2 regions of the Vibrio owensii genome follow, and region 1 is predicted to be linked to the other one. Evidence: predicted binding sites of a transcription regulator. Region 1 holds the regulator's gene; the other holds the start of a gene.
The links. Region 1 encodes CRP, which controls carbon source genes, mostly activating them, when cyclic AMP is high. Its sites were predicted from a motif close to TGTGANNNNNNTCACA; they were not measured.

Region 2: A9237_RS11030 (CTP synthase) is a predicted target of CRP. The motif match lies at 2,767-2,782, and genes of this name have one in related genera.

The regions. Positions count from the first base shown of each region.
Region 1 covers NZ_CP019959.1:2,135,562-2,140,466, reverse strand. Annotated here, with positions in the region: gene A9237_RS09765 (YheU family protein) at 1-156, shown strand, start outside; gene A9237_RS09760 (phosphoribulokinase) at 281-1,150, shown strand; gene crp (cAMP-activated global transcriptional regulator CRP) at 1,390-2,022, shown strand; gene A9237_RS09750 (DUF1338 domain-containing protein) at 2,353-3,144, opposite strand; gene astD (succinylglutamate-semialdehyde dehydrogenase) at 3,409-4,866, opposite strand; gene astA (arginine N-succinyltransferase) at 4,895-4,905, opposite strand, start outside.
Region 2 covers NZ_CP019959.1:2,388,125-2,393,029, forward strand. Annotated here, with positions in the region: gene relA (GTP diphosphokinase) at 1-1,694, shown strand, start outside; gene mazG (nucleoside triphosphate pyrophosphohydrolase) at 1,918-2,715, shown strand; gene A9237_RS11030 (CTP synthase) at 2,867-4,507, shown strand; gene eno (phosphopyruvate hydratase) at 4,586-4,905, shown strand, end outside.

The sequences.
Region 1 (4,905 bases):
TTCGTGCTACGTGAAGGCACCGACTACGGCTCAGTCGAAGTTTCACTGCAAAGTAAAATCGATCAGGTCAAATCCCAATTAGAGAAAGGCGAAGCGGTCATCGTATTTTCTGAGCTTCATGAAACGGTTGATATCCAACTAAAAGCAAAGTTTTAGACCCTTCACATTTTACCGTATCCCACTCGATGACAAGGGCTTGTTACGTGCTATAGTGGGTTATCGACCGTGCAGCATACGTGTGCTGCACTTTACAGGTAAGTAATTTTCGACAAGGTTTGTCATGTCAGCGAAACACCCAATCATTGCGGTTACTGGTTCGTCCGGTGCCGGCACAACCACCACTTCTGAAGCCTTCCGTAAGATGTTCAATATGATGAACGTCAAACCAGCGTGGGTTGAAGGTGACAGCTTCCACCGCTTTACACGTCCAGAGATGGATGTCGAAATCCGCAAAGCGCGTGAGCAAGGCAAACACATCAGCTACTTTGGCCCACAAGCCAATGACTTTCCGGGGCTAGAAGAGTTCTTCCGCAAGTTCGGTGAAGATGGCACTGGCAGCGTGCGCCGCTATCTGCACACTTTTGATGAAGCCGTTCCATACAACCAAATGCCGGGCACCTTTACACCTTGGCAAGATCTGCCAGAAAACAGCGATGTGCTGTTCTACGAAGGTTTACATGGTGGCGTGGTAGATGGCGATGTCAATGTGGCGCGTCACGTCGATTTTCTAATTGGTATGGTACCGATTGTGAACTTGGAGTGGATTCAAAAGTTCGTTCGTGACACACGCGATCGTGGTCACTCAAGAGAAGCGGTGATGGATTCAATCGTGCGCTCAATGGACGATTACCTAAACTACATTACCCCGCAATTTTCTCGTACACATATCAACTTCCAGCGCGTACCGACCGTCGATACTTCTAACCCACTTAACGCCAAAGGCATTCCAAGTTTGGATGAAAGTTTTGTGGTGATCCGCCTACGCGGTATCAAGAATGTCGACTTCCCGTATTTGCTGGCGATGATTGATGGCTCATTCATGTCTCGCCATAACACCATTGTGGTTCCTGGCGGCAAGATGAGCTTTGCAATGGAGCTCATAGTAAGGCCGATTCTGCAACAACTCATCGAAACAGGGAAAATTGGCTAAAAACCTCCCTACTGGAGTGTTTACTTTTCATACCGTGATCATGTGCACAGTTTTGCTTACAAAATCTCAATCATGGCACGATTAAAATCAAGAAATCGTTTTCGAAAAAGGATACTATTTCTAACCGAAACACAAGAGAGCTTGCAGCATATAAAAAGTGCTCTTATTCTAGTAGGCCAATTCAGGCTTAGCTAAAATATGGATAGCGCAAGCGTACCCTGCAGAGGAAGTGAGATATTATGGTTCTAGGTAAACCTCAAACCGACCCAACATTAGAGTGGTTTCTTTCACACTGTCATATTCATAAGTACCCATCAAAAAGCACGCTAATTCACGCGGGCGAAAAAGCAGAGACTTTGTACTACATCGTTAAAGGTTCTGTTGCGGTTCTTATCAAAGACGAAGAAGGTAAGGAAATGATCCTTTCTTACCTAAACCAGGGCGACTTCATTGGTGAACTTGGTCTATTCGAAGAAGACCAAGAGCGTACAGCTTGGGTTCGCGCTAAATCTCCTTGTGAAGTGGCTGAGATTTCTTTCAAGAAATTCCGTCAACTTATCCAAGTTAACCCAGACATCCTAATGCGCCTTTCTGCGCAAATGGCTCGTCGTCTACAAGTTACTAGCCAAAAAGTGGGTGACCTAGCGTTCCTAGACGTAACTGGTCGTATCGCTCAGACTCTTCTGAACCTTGCTAAACAGCCAGATGCGATGACGCACCCAGACGGCATGCAAATCAAGATCACTCGTCAAGAAATCGGTCAAATCGTTGGCTGTTCTCGTGAGACAGTAGGTCGTATCTTGAAGATGCTAGAAGAGCAGAACCTAATTTCTGCGCACGGTAAAACTATCGTTGTTTACGGGACTCGTTAATCTCGATTAACGTTTAAAAAATTTAAAAGCCACCAAATGTAAGTTTGGTGGCTTTTTTGTTTTTTGGAATCGGGAACGGAAAGCAAAGAGCCGAGAATTGGGAACACTGTGTTCCGAGCGCGGACTTCGTCCTACGAGATAAAGCCCTCTCAGATTCCGAGAGTTAAAACCTCCCGCAGCGAAGCGTTTCCGAATCCACAGGTCATAACCCGTTCTGATATCCCAACAAACTCCAACCTTCGAAGCAGAAACGTTCAACACTCCAGAGTGCAAACCTCTCGAAGCGAAGCGTTCCCGCATCTCTAGTGCGTAGCACGTTCTCGATTCTTTCTACCCGTTGGTACTCTCGAAGATCTTATCTGCCGATGCCGCTACAAATCCTGGGTACAACTCACCGTTATCCATTGGGTAGCGCTTAGCAAACTCGTAGAAGCCTCCAGGAATAACCTCAACGCCTTCAGTAAAGGTCACTGGTACTTTGTCTGCCATGGTCGATGATTGCTCTAGTAGCACCTCTGGCGTACCTTTTACTTCACCGCCATTCTCGTTGATGGTGAAGCCTACTGTACGTAGGTGGTCGTTCACTTGCTTTACTTCTTCATGCTGATTGAGTTGATTCACACTCACTGTGAAGTGGTTCGCTCCGTAACCGTGCGCAGCAAGCCAAGAAGCGTATTCACTCTCTTTCGCCAAAGTTTGGAAGTCAGCATAACTGAGGTCCCACAAACGTCCGCCGTACAAGAAGTCACTGCCTGTCAGTTTAGAAGCATCAACCTGCTCTACCAGTTTATGAACGATGGCTTGTAGCTCTGGTGAGCACTCATCCACTTTCAATTCACTGATGAAGACTTTTGGTTGTTTCGGATCTGGGTGCTCAAAATGTTTTGCCACCAGTTTTTTGCTTTCAAATACGTAGTCACCACAGGCTTTGTAACCCACCGCTAGGAAAGGCTTCGCTAACGTTTCAATGCCTAGGGGAGCGACATTAAACGTACGTAGCGCAATATGATCATTAATCAGAGGCTCATCTTCTTGAAGAAGTTGATGGACTTTAGCAGCGGAAGGGCAAAGACGTTGAATGTAGTCTTGCCATAGCGATTCAAATAACACATCGGGCGTCATAACGACTCCTTGTTATGAAATGTAGAGTTAGGGGTAAGAGGAAGTTGACCGCTCGTTCACAGCCCTAAAGCTGTCCAGAATCACGAACGAGCGGCCATCAACCTGTGACGGTATCTGTGGCATAAGTGCCAGTCAGTCAACACGCTCTGGAGAGTCTTAAGCTCGCCTTTGGCGTTTGCCAGCGCGCTTACCAGAATCCTAACTTGGTAAATAGCTCCGGCAGAGAGAAGCGGCGATACTTTGTCACCGCTTCGTATTTCTCAATTACAGGCTTACACCCGGGCTCAATGTGGCAGGCAAGACCGTCTCTTGTCCTTCCATTGATGCCATTGGGTACGCACAGTAGTCTGCTGCGTAGTAAGCACTTGGACGTAGGTTACCTGACGCACCCGGACCACCAAATGGTGCATCACCACTTGCGCCCGTTAGCTGACGGTTGCGGTTCACGATGCCAGCACGAATGTGGTCCACGAAGTATTCCCACTCTTGGTCGTCGGTCGAAACAAAACCTGCCGATAAACCAAAGCGCGTATCGTTCGCCAGCTCTACTGCTTTCTCTAGCCCTTCGTAGCGCACCACTTGCAGAAGTGGGCCGAAGTACTCTTCATCTGGCAACTCGGCGATGTTCGTCACATCGATGATGCCCGGAGAAACAAACGCTGCTTCACCTGCTTTCGCTTCAATTAAGCTTTCACCACCCAGTGCTTGCAAGTTCGCTTGAGCATCGAGAATGAACTTGGCCGCCGCTACCGAAATTTGTGGTCCCATGAAAGGCGCAGGCTCTGCAAATGGTTGGTCTACGCGAATATTGCGTGTCGCTTCCACCAGCTTAGTAATGACTGCATCACCCTTGTCGCCAAATGGAATGTATAGACGACGAGCACAGGTACAGCGTTGTCCTGCACTGATGAAGGCAGATTGGATAATGGTATAAACCGTTGCGTCTAGGTCGCCGTAGTTATCCGAGATAACCATCGGGTTGTTACCACCCATTTCAAGCGCCAGCATTTTGCCCGGCTGACCAGCAAACTGACGATGGAGAACATGACCTGTGTTTGCACTGCCAGTGAACAGCACGCCATCAATGCCTTTCGCATCCGCCAGCGCAATACCAGTTTCTTTCGCGCCTTGGACTAGGTTAATCACACCTTTTGGTAGACCGACCTCTTCCCACAGCTTCATAGCGAGTTCACCCGTCCATGGCGTTTGCTCAGACGGTTTAAAAACAACAGTGTTACCAGCCAGTAGTGCTGGCACGATGTGACCATTTGGCAAGTGACCTGGGAAGTTATAAGGACCGAAGACCGCCATCACACCCAGTGGGCGGTGGCGCAATACAATTTGGTTGCCTGCGGCTTCACGTGCAGCTTCACCCGTACGGTCGTGGTAAGCACGGATGGAAATCGCAATTTTACCTGCCATTGCTGCCGCTTCGGTGCGTGTTTCCCAAATCGGCTTACCGGTTTCTTTGGCAATCACTTCAGCGATTTTTTCGCTGTTGGCTTTTACTTTCTCAGCAAAAGCCAACACGATCGCTTCGCGCTCTGCAAATGGGCGCTTCTTCCAATCAACAAACGCTTCACGCGCCGCAGATACCGCTTGGTTAACCTGTTCTGCTGTTGCGCCGTTACCTTGCCAGATCACTTCTTGGTTATAAGGTGACAGAGACGTAAATGCTTCACCCTGACCTTGTACCCATTCACCTGCAATCCAATGTGTCATTGTTTCTATCCTTAAATTCTGTCGTCAGTTACTGCGGAA
Region 2 (4,905 bases), 250 kb from region 1:
AGTGTGCAAACATCTATGCGCCTCTGGCAAACCGCCTTGGTATTGGTCAGTTGAAGTGGGAAATCGAAGATTACGCCTTCCGCTACCAACAACCAGAAACCTACAAGCAAATCGCGAAGCAATTGGCTGAGCGTCGCATTGTCCGTGAACAGTACATCAAAGACTTTGTCGATGACCTTACTCAAGAAATGACCGTATGCGGCATCAATGCAGAAGTCAGTGGTCGTCCAAAGCACATCTACAGTATCTGGCGCAAAATGCAGAAGAAGAGTCTGGCGTTTGATGAATTGTTTGACGTACGTGCGGTACGTATCATCGCTGACAAACTTCAAGACTGTTATGCCGCTCTAGGTGTGGTTCACACCAAATACAAACACTTACCAAGTGAGTTCGACGATTACGTTGCGAACCCAAAACCAAACGGTTACCAGTCCATCCATACCGTGATTCTTGGCCCTGAAGGCAAGACCATCGAGATCCAGATTCGTACTAAAGAGATGCACGAAGACTCGGAGCTAGGTGTTGCAGCGCACTGGAAGTACAAAGAAGGCGCAAGCAGCCGCAGCGGTTACGATGAGAAGATCACGTGGCTACGTAAGCTTCTGGATTGGCAAGAAGAGATGTCCGACTCTGGCGAGATGTTGGATGAACTGCGTAGTCAGGTATTTGATGACCGCGTGTATGCCTTTACCCCACGTGGTGATGTTGTCGACCTACCGATGGGCGCAACCCCATTAGACTTCGCTTACCACATTCACTCAGAAGTGGGGCATCGTTGTATCGGTGCCAAAGTAGCGGGTCGTATCGTACCGTTCACTCATAAACTGCAAATGGGCGATCAGGTTGAAATCATCACCCAGAAAGAACCAAACCCTTCGCGAGACTGGTTAAACCCGTCGCTAGGCTTTGTGACTTCAAGCCGAGCGCGTGCGAAGATCAACGCATGGTTCCGCAAGCAAAGCCGTGAGAAGAACCTAGAAGCGGGTCGTGAAATTCTAGAACACGAACTGGCGAAAATCGGCGCCACACTGAAAGACGCTGATAACTACGCACTGAAACGCTTTAACGTTAATAGTGCCGATGAGTTGTATGTTGGTATTGGTAGTGGTGACTTACGTATCAACCAGATCATCAACCACATCAACGCGTTAGTGAATAAGCCAACCGCGGAAGAAGAAGACCAGCAAGCGCTAGAAAAACTGCAAGAAGCAGAAAGTCGCGCGCCAGCACAGAGTCGTCCGAAGAAAGATGCGGTCGTAGTGGAAGGCGTTGATAACTTAATGACGCATCTAGCGCGCTGTTGTCAGCCTATCCCAGGTGATGAAATCGCAGGTTACATCACCCAAGGTCGTGGTATTTCGGTCCACCGCAGTGACTGTGAGCAACTTGAAGAGCTTCGTCATCACGCACCAGAACGTATCATCGATACCGTCTGGGGCAGCGGCTTTGTCGGTTCTTACATCTTGACGGTTCGTGTTGAAGCAATGGAGCGTGGCGGTCTACTTAAAGACATCACAACGCTATTTGCGAACGAGAAAATCAAAGTCACCAGTATGAAGAGCCGCGTCGATTACCGCACGCAAATGTCGATCATGGACTTTGACCTTGAAGTGACCAACCTTGAAGTGTTCTCACGCGTCTCGAAACGTGTTGAGCAGATTAAGGATGTAATGTCGGTGAAACGCTTAGGCTAATTTTTACGTCGTATTTGGCTTTCTAGCGGCGTTAGCTGCACTTATATCCGGAATGCCGGCCCAGCCCCATCTCATAGACAAGCTATGCTCATGGGTCTCATAAGTTTGCTGCCTTGCCAGAAGAACCAACTACTTAGTAAAAACAGTTAGAAAACAAATTAAAGGTGAGTGGTTTTGGCTGCTCACCTTTTTCTTTAGATAGAAAGGTTTAAAGGAACAGAAAATGAGTCATCCAATTGAACAGTTAGAACAAATCATGGCGAAGTTGCGTGACCCAGAAAGCGGTTGCCCTTGGGATTTAAAGCAGACCTTCGACACCATTGTTCCGCACACTATCGAAGAAACCTACGAAGTGGTGGATGCAATTCAAAACCGCGATTGGCCGAACTTGCAAGAAGAGTTGGGTGACTTATTGTTCCAAGTTATTTTCTACAGCCAAATGGCGAAAGAGCAGGGACTATTCGACTTTTCTGATGTGGTGGAAACCGTTAATGAGAAACTGACGCGTCGCCACCCGCATGTTTTTTCAGAAGTAGAATTCGATTCTGAAGAAGCGATTAACGCAAACTGGGAAGCAGAAAAAGCCAAAGAGAAAGCGCAAGTAGGCAAAGCTGAAGAAAGTATTCTAGACTCAATACCAAACTCTCTACCTGCGCTTTCGCGTGCTACAAAGATCCAGAAAAAGTGCGCGAAATTTGGTTTCGATTGGGACTCGCTTGGCCCTGTCGTCGGAAAAGTGCAGGAAGAAATTGAAGAGGTGATGGAAGAAGCGCTTCAAATTACTCCGGATGAGGAAAAAGTCGAACTTGAATTAGGCGATCTTTTATTTGCTACTGTGAACCTGTCTCGTCACCTAGGGAAAGACCCTGAAGTGGCACTGGCAAAAGCCAACTTAAAGTTCTCGAAACGCTTTAAAGGCGTGGAAACTAAAGTTGCAACGCACGGTAAGCAGCTCACAGACTTTACTCTAGATGAACTCGATTCAATGTGGGATGAAGTGAAACGAGAAGAGCAAAGCTGAAATTGCATGAATACTCGACTTTGATTTGAAGCAAAAAATAAAAAATTACGGTGTGATAGATTTCACGTTGTGGCGGTTAGGAGCTTCTGGTATATTTACGTCCCGTCCAGAAGCACTCCATTTCCCTCATTCAACCAATTTCAGGTTAAACATGACGACAAATTACATTTTTGTTACTGGCGGGGTTGTATCCTCTCTAGGTAAAGGTATTGCAGCAGCATCTCTTGCAGCTATTCTAGAAGCTCGTGGTCTAAAAGTGACTATGATGAAGCTTGACCCTTACATCAACGTTGATCCAGGCACAATGAGCCCAACTCAACACGGTGAAGTGTTCGTTACGGAAGATGGCGCAGAGACTGACCTTGACCTTGGTCACTACGAGCGTTTCATCCGCACCAAGATGACTAAGCGTAACAACTTCACTGCTGGTCGTGTTTATGCAGACGTACTACGTAAAGAACGTCGCGGCGATTACCTAGGTGCAACCATTCAGGTTATCCCTCACATCACTAACGCTATTAAAGACCGCGTAATTGCAGGTTCTGAAGGCCATGATGTTGCTATCGTTGAAGTCGGTGGTACGGTAGGTGATATCGAATCACTACCATTTATGGAAGCTATCCGTCAGCTTGCTGTAGAACTAGGCCGTGAACGCGCAATGTTCATGCACCTAACGCTAGTTCCTTACCTAGCAGCTGCAGGTGAAGTGAAAACTAAGCCAACTCAGCACTCTGTTAAAGAGCTGCTATCTATCGGTATCCAACCAGATATTCTTGTTTGCCGCTCAGATCGTATGATCCCAGCGAACGAGCGTAAGAAAATTGCGCTATTCTGTAACGTTCCTGAGAAAGCGGTAATCTCAATGAAGGACGTAGATTCAATCTACAAGATCCCTCAACTTGTTAAGTCTCAAGGTCTAGATGACCTAGTTTGTGCTCGCTTTGGTATCAACGCACCAGAAGCTGACCTGTCTGAATGGGAACAGGTTATCTATGAAGAAGCGAACCCAACTGGCGAAGTAACTATCGGTATGGTCGGTAAATACATCGAACTACCAGATGCTTACAAGTCAGTAAACGAAGCACTTAAACACGCAGGCTTGAAAAACCGTCTAAACGTCACAATTAAATACGTAGACTCTCAAGATGTTGAGACGAAAGGCGTAGAAGTGCTTGAAGGTCTAGATGCAATTCTAGTACCTGGTGGCTTCGGTGACCGTGGTATCGAAGGTAAGATTCGCGCAGCACAATACGCTCGTGAAAACAAAGTACCTTACCTAGGTATCTGTCTAGGCATGCAAGTAGCACTTATCGAATACGCGCGTAACGTAGCGGGTATGGAAGGTGCACATTCAACAGAATTTAACAAAGACACTAAGTACCCTGTGGTAGGTTTGATCACTGAATGGGTAGACGGCGAAGGTAAAGTTGAAGAACGTACTGAAACGTCTGACCTAGGTGGTACGATGCGTCTTGGTTCACAGCTATGTCACCTAGAGAAAGGTACGAAAGCTCGTGAACTATACGGCAACGCGACAATTCATGAGCGTCACCGTCACCGTTACGAAGTAAACAACAATCTTCGTCCGCAAATCGAAAAAGCGGGTCTGAAAGTATCTGGCCTATCAGCGGACAAGAAACTAGTGGAAATGATTGAGAACCCAGCTCACCCATGGTTTGTAGCGGCTCAATTCCACCCAGAATTCACCTCGACGCCTCGCGATGGTCACCCACTATTCGCAGGTTTCGTTAAAGCTGCTGGCCAAAACGCTCGCGGCGAATTCGAGAAGTAAAAGGATACGGGCAGCGGCAAAGGTTGTACTGCTGCCCTTTAAAATTGACATTTATATTTGAAACGAGAGGAAACATTAATGTCTAAGATCGTTAAAGTTCTAGGTCGTGAAATCATCGACTCACGTGGTAACCCAACTGTAGAAGCTGAAGTACACCTAGAAGGCGGTTTCGTAGGTATGGCAGCAGCTCCATCTGGCGCATCTACTGGTTCTCGCGAAGCTCTTGAGCTACGTGACGGTGACAAAGCACGTTTCCTAGGTAAAGGTGTTCTTAAAGCTGTTGAAGCTGTAAACGGCGCAATCGCTGAAGCTCTAGTTGGCAAAGACGCTAAAGACCAAGCTGCAATCGACGCAGTAATGATCGAACTAGACGGCACTGAAAACAAATCTAAGTTCGG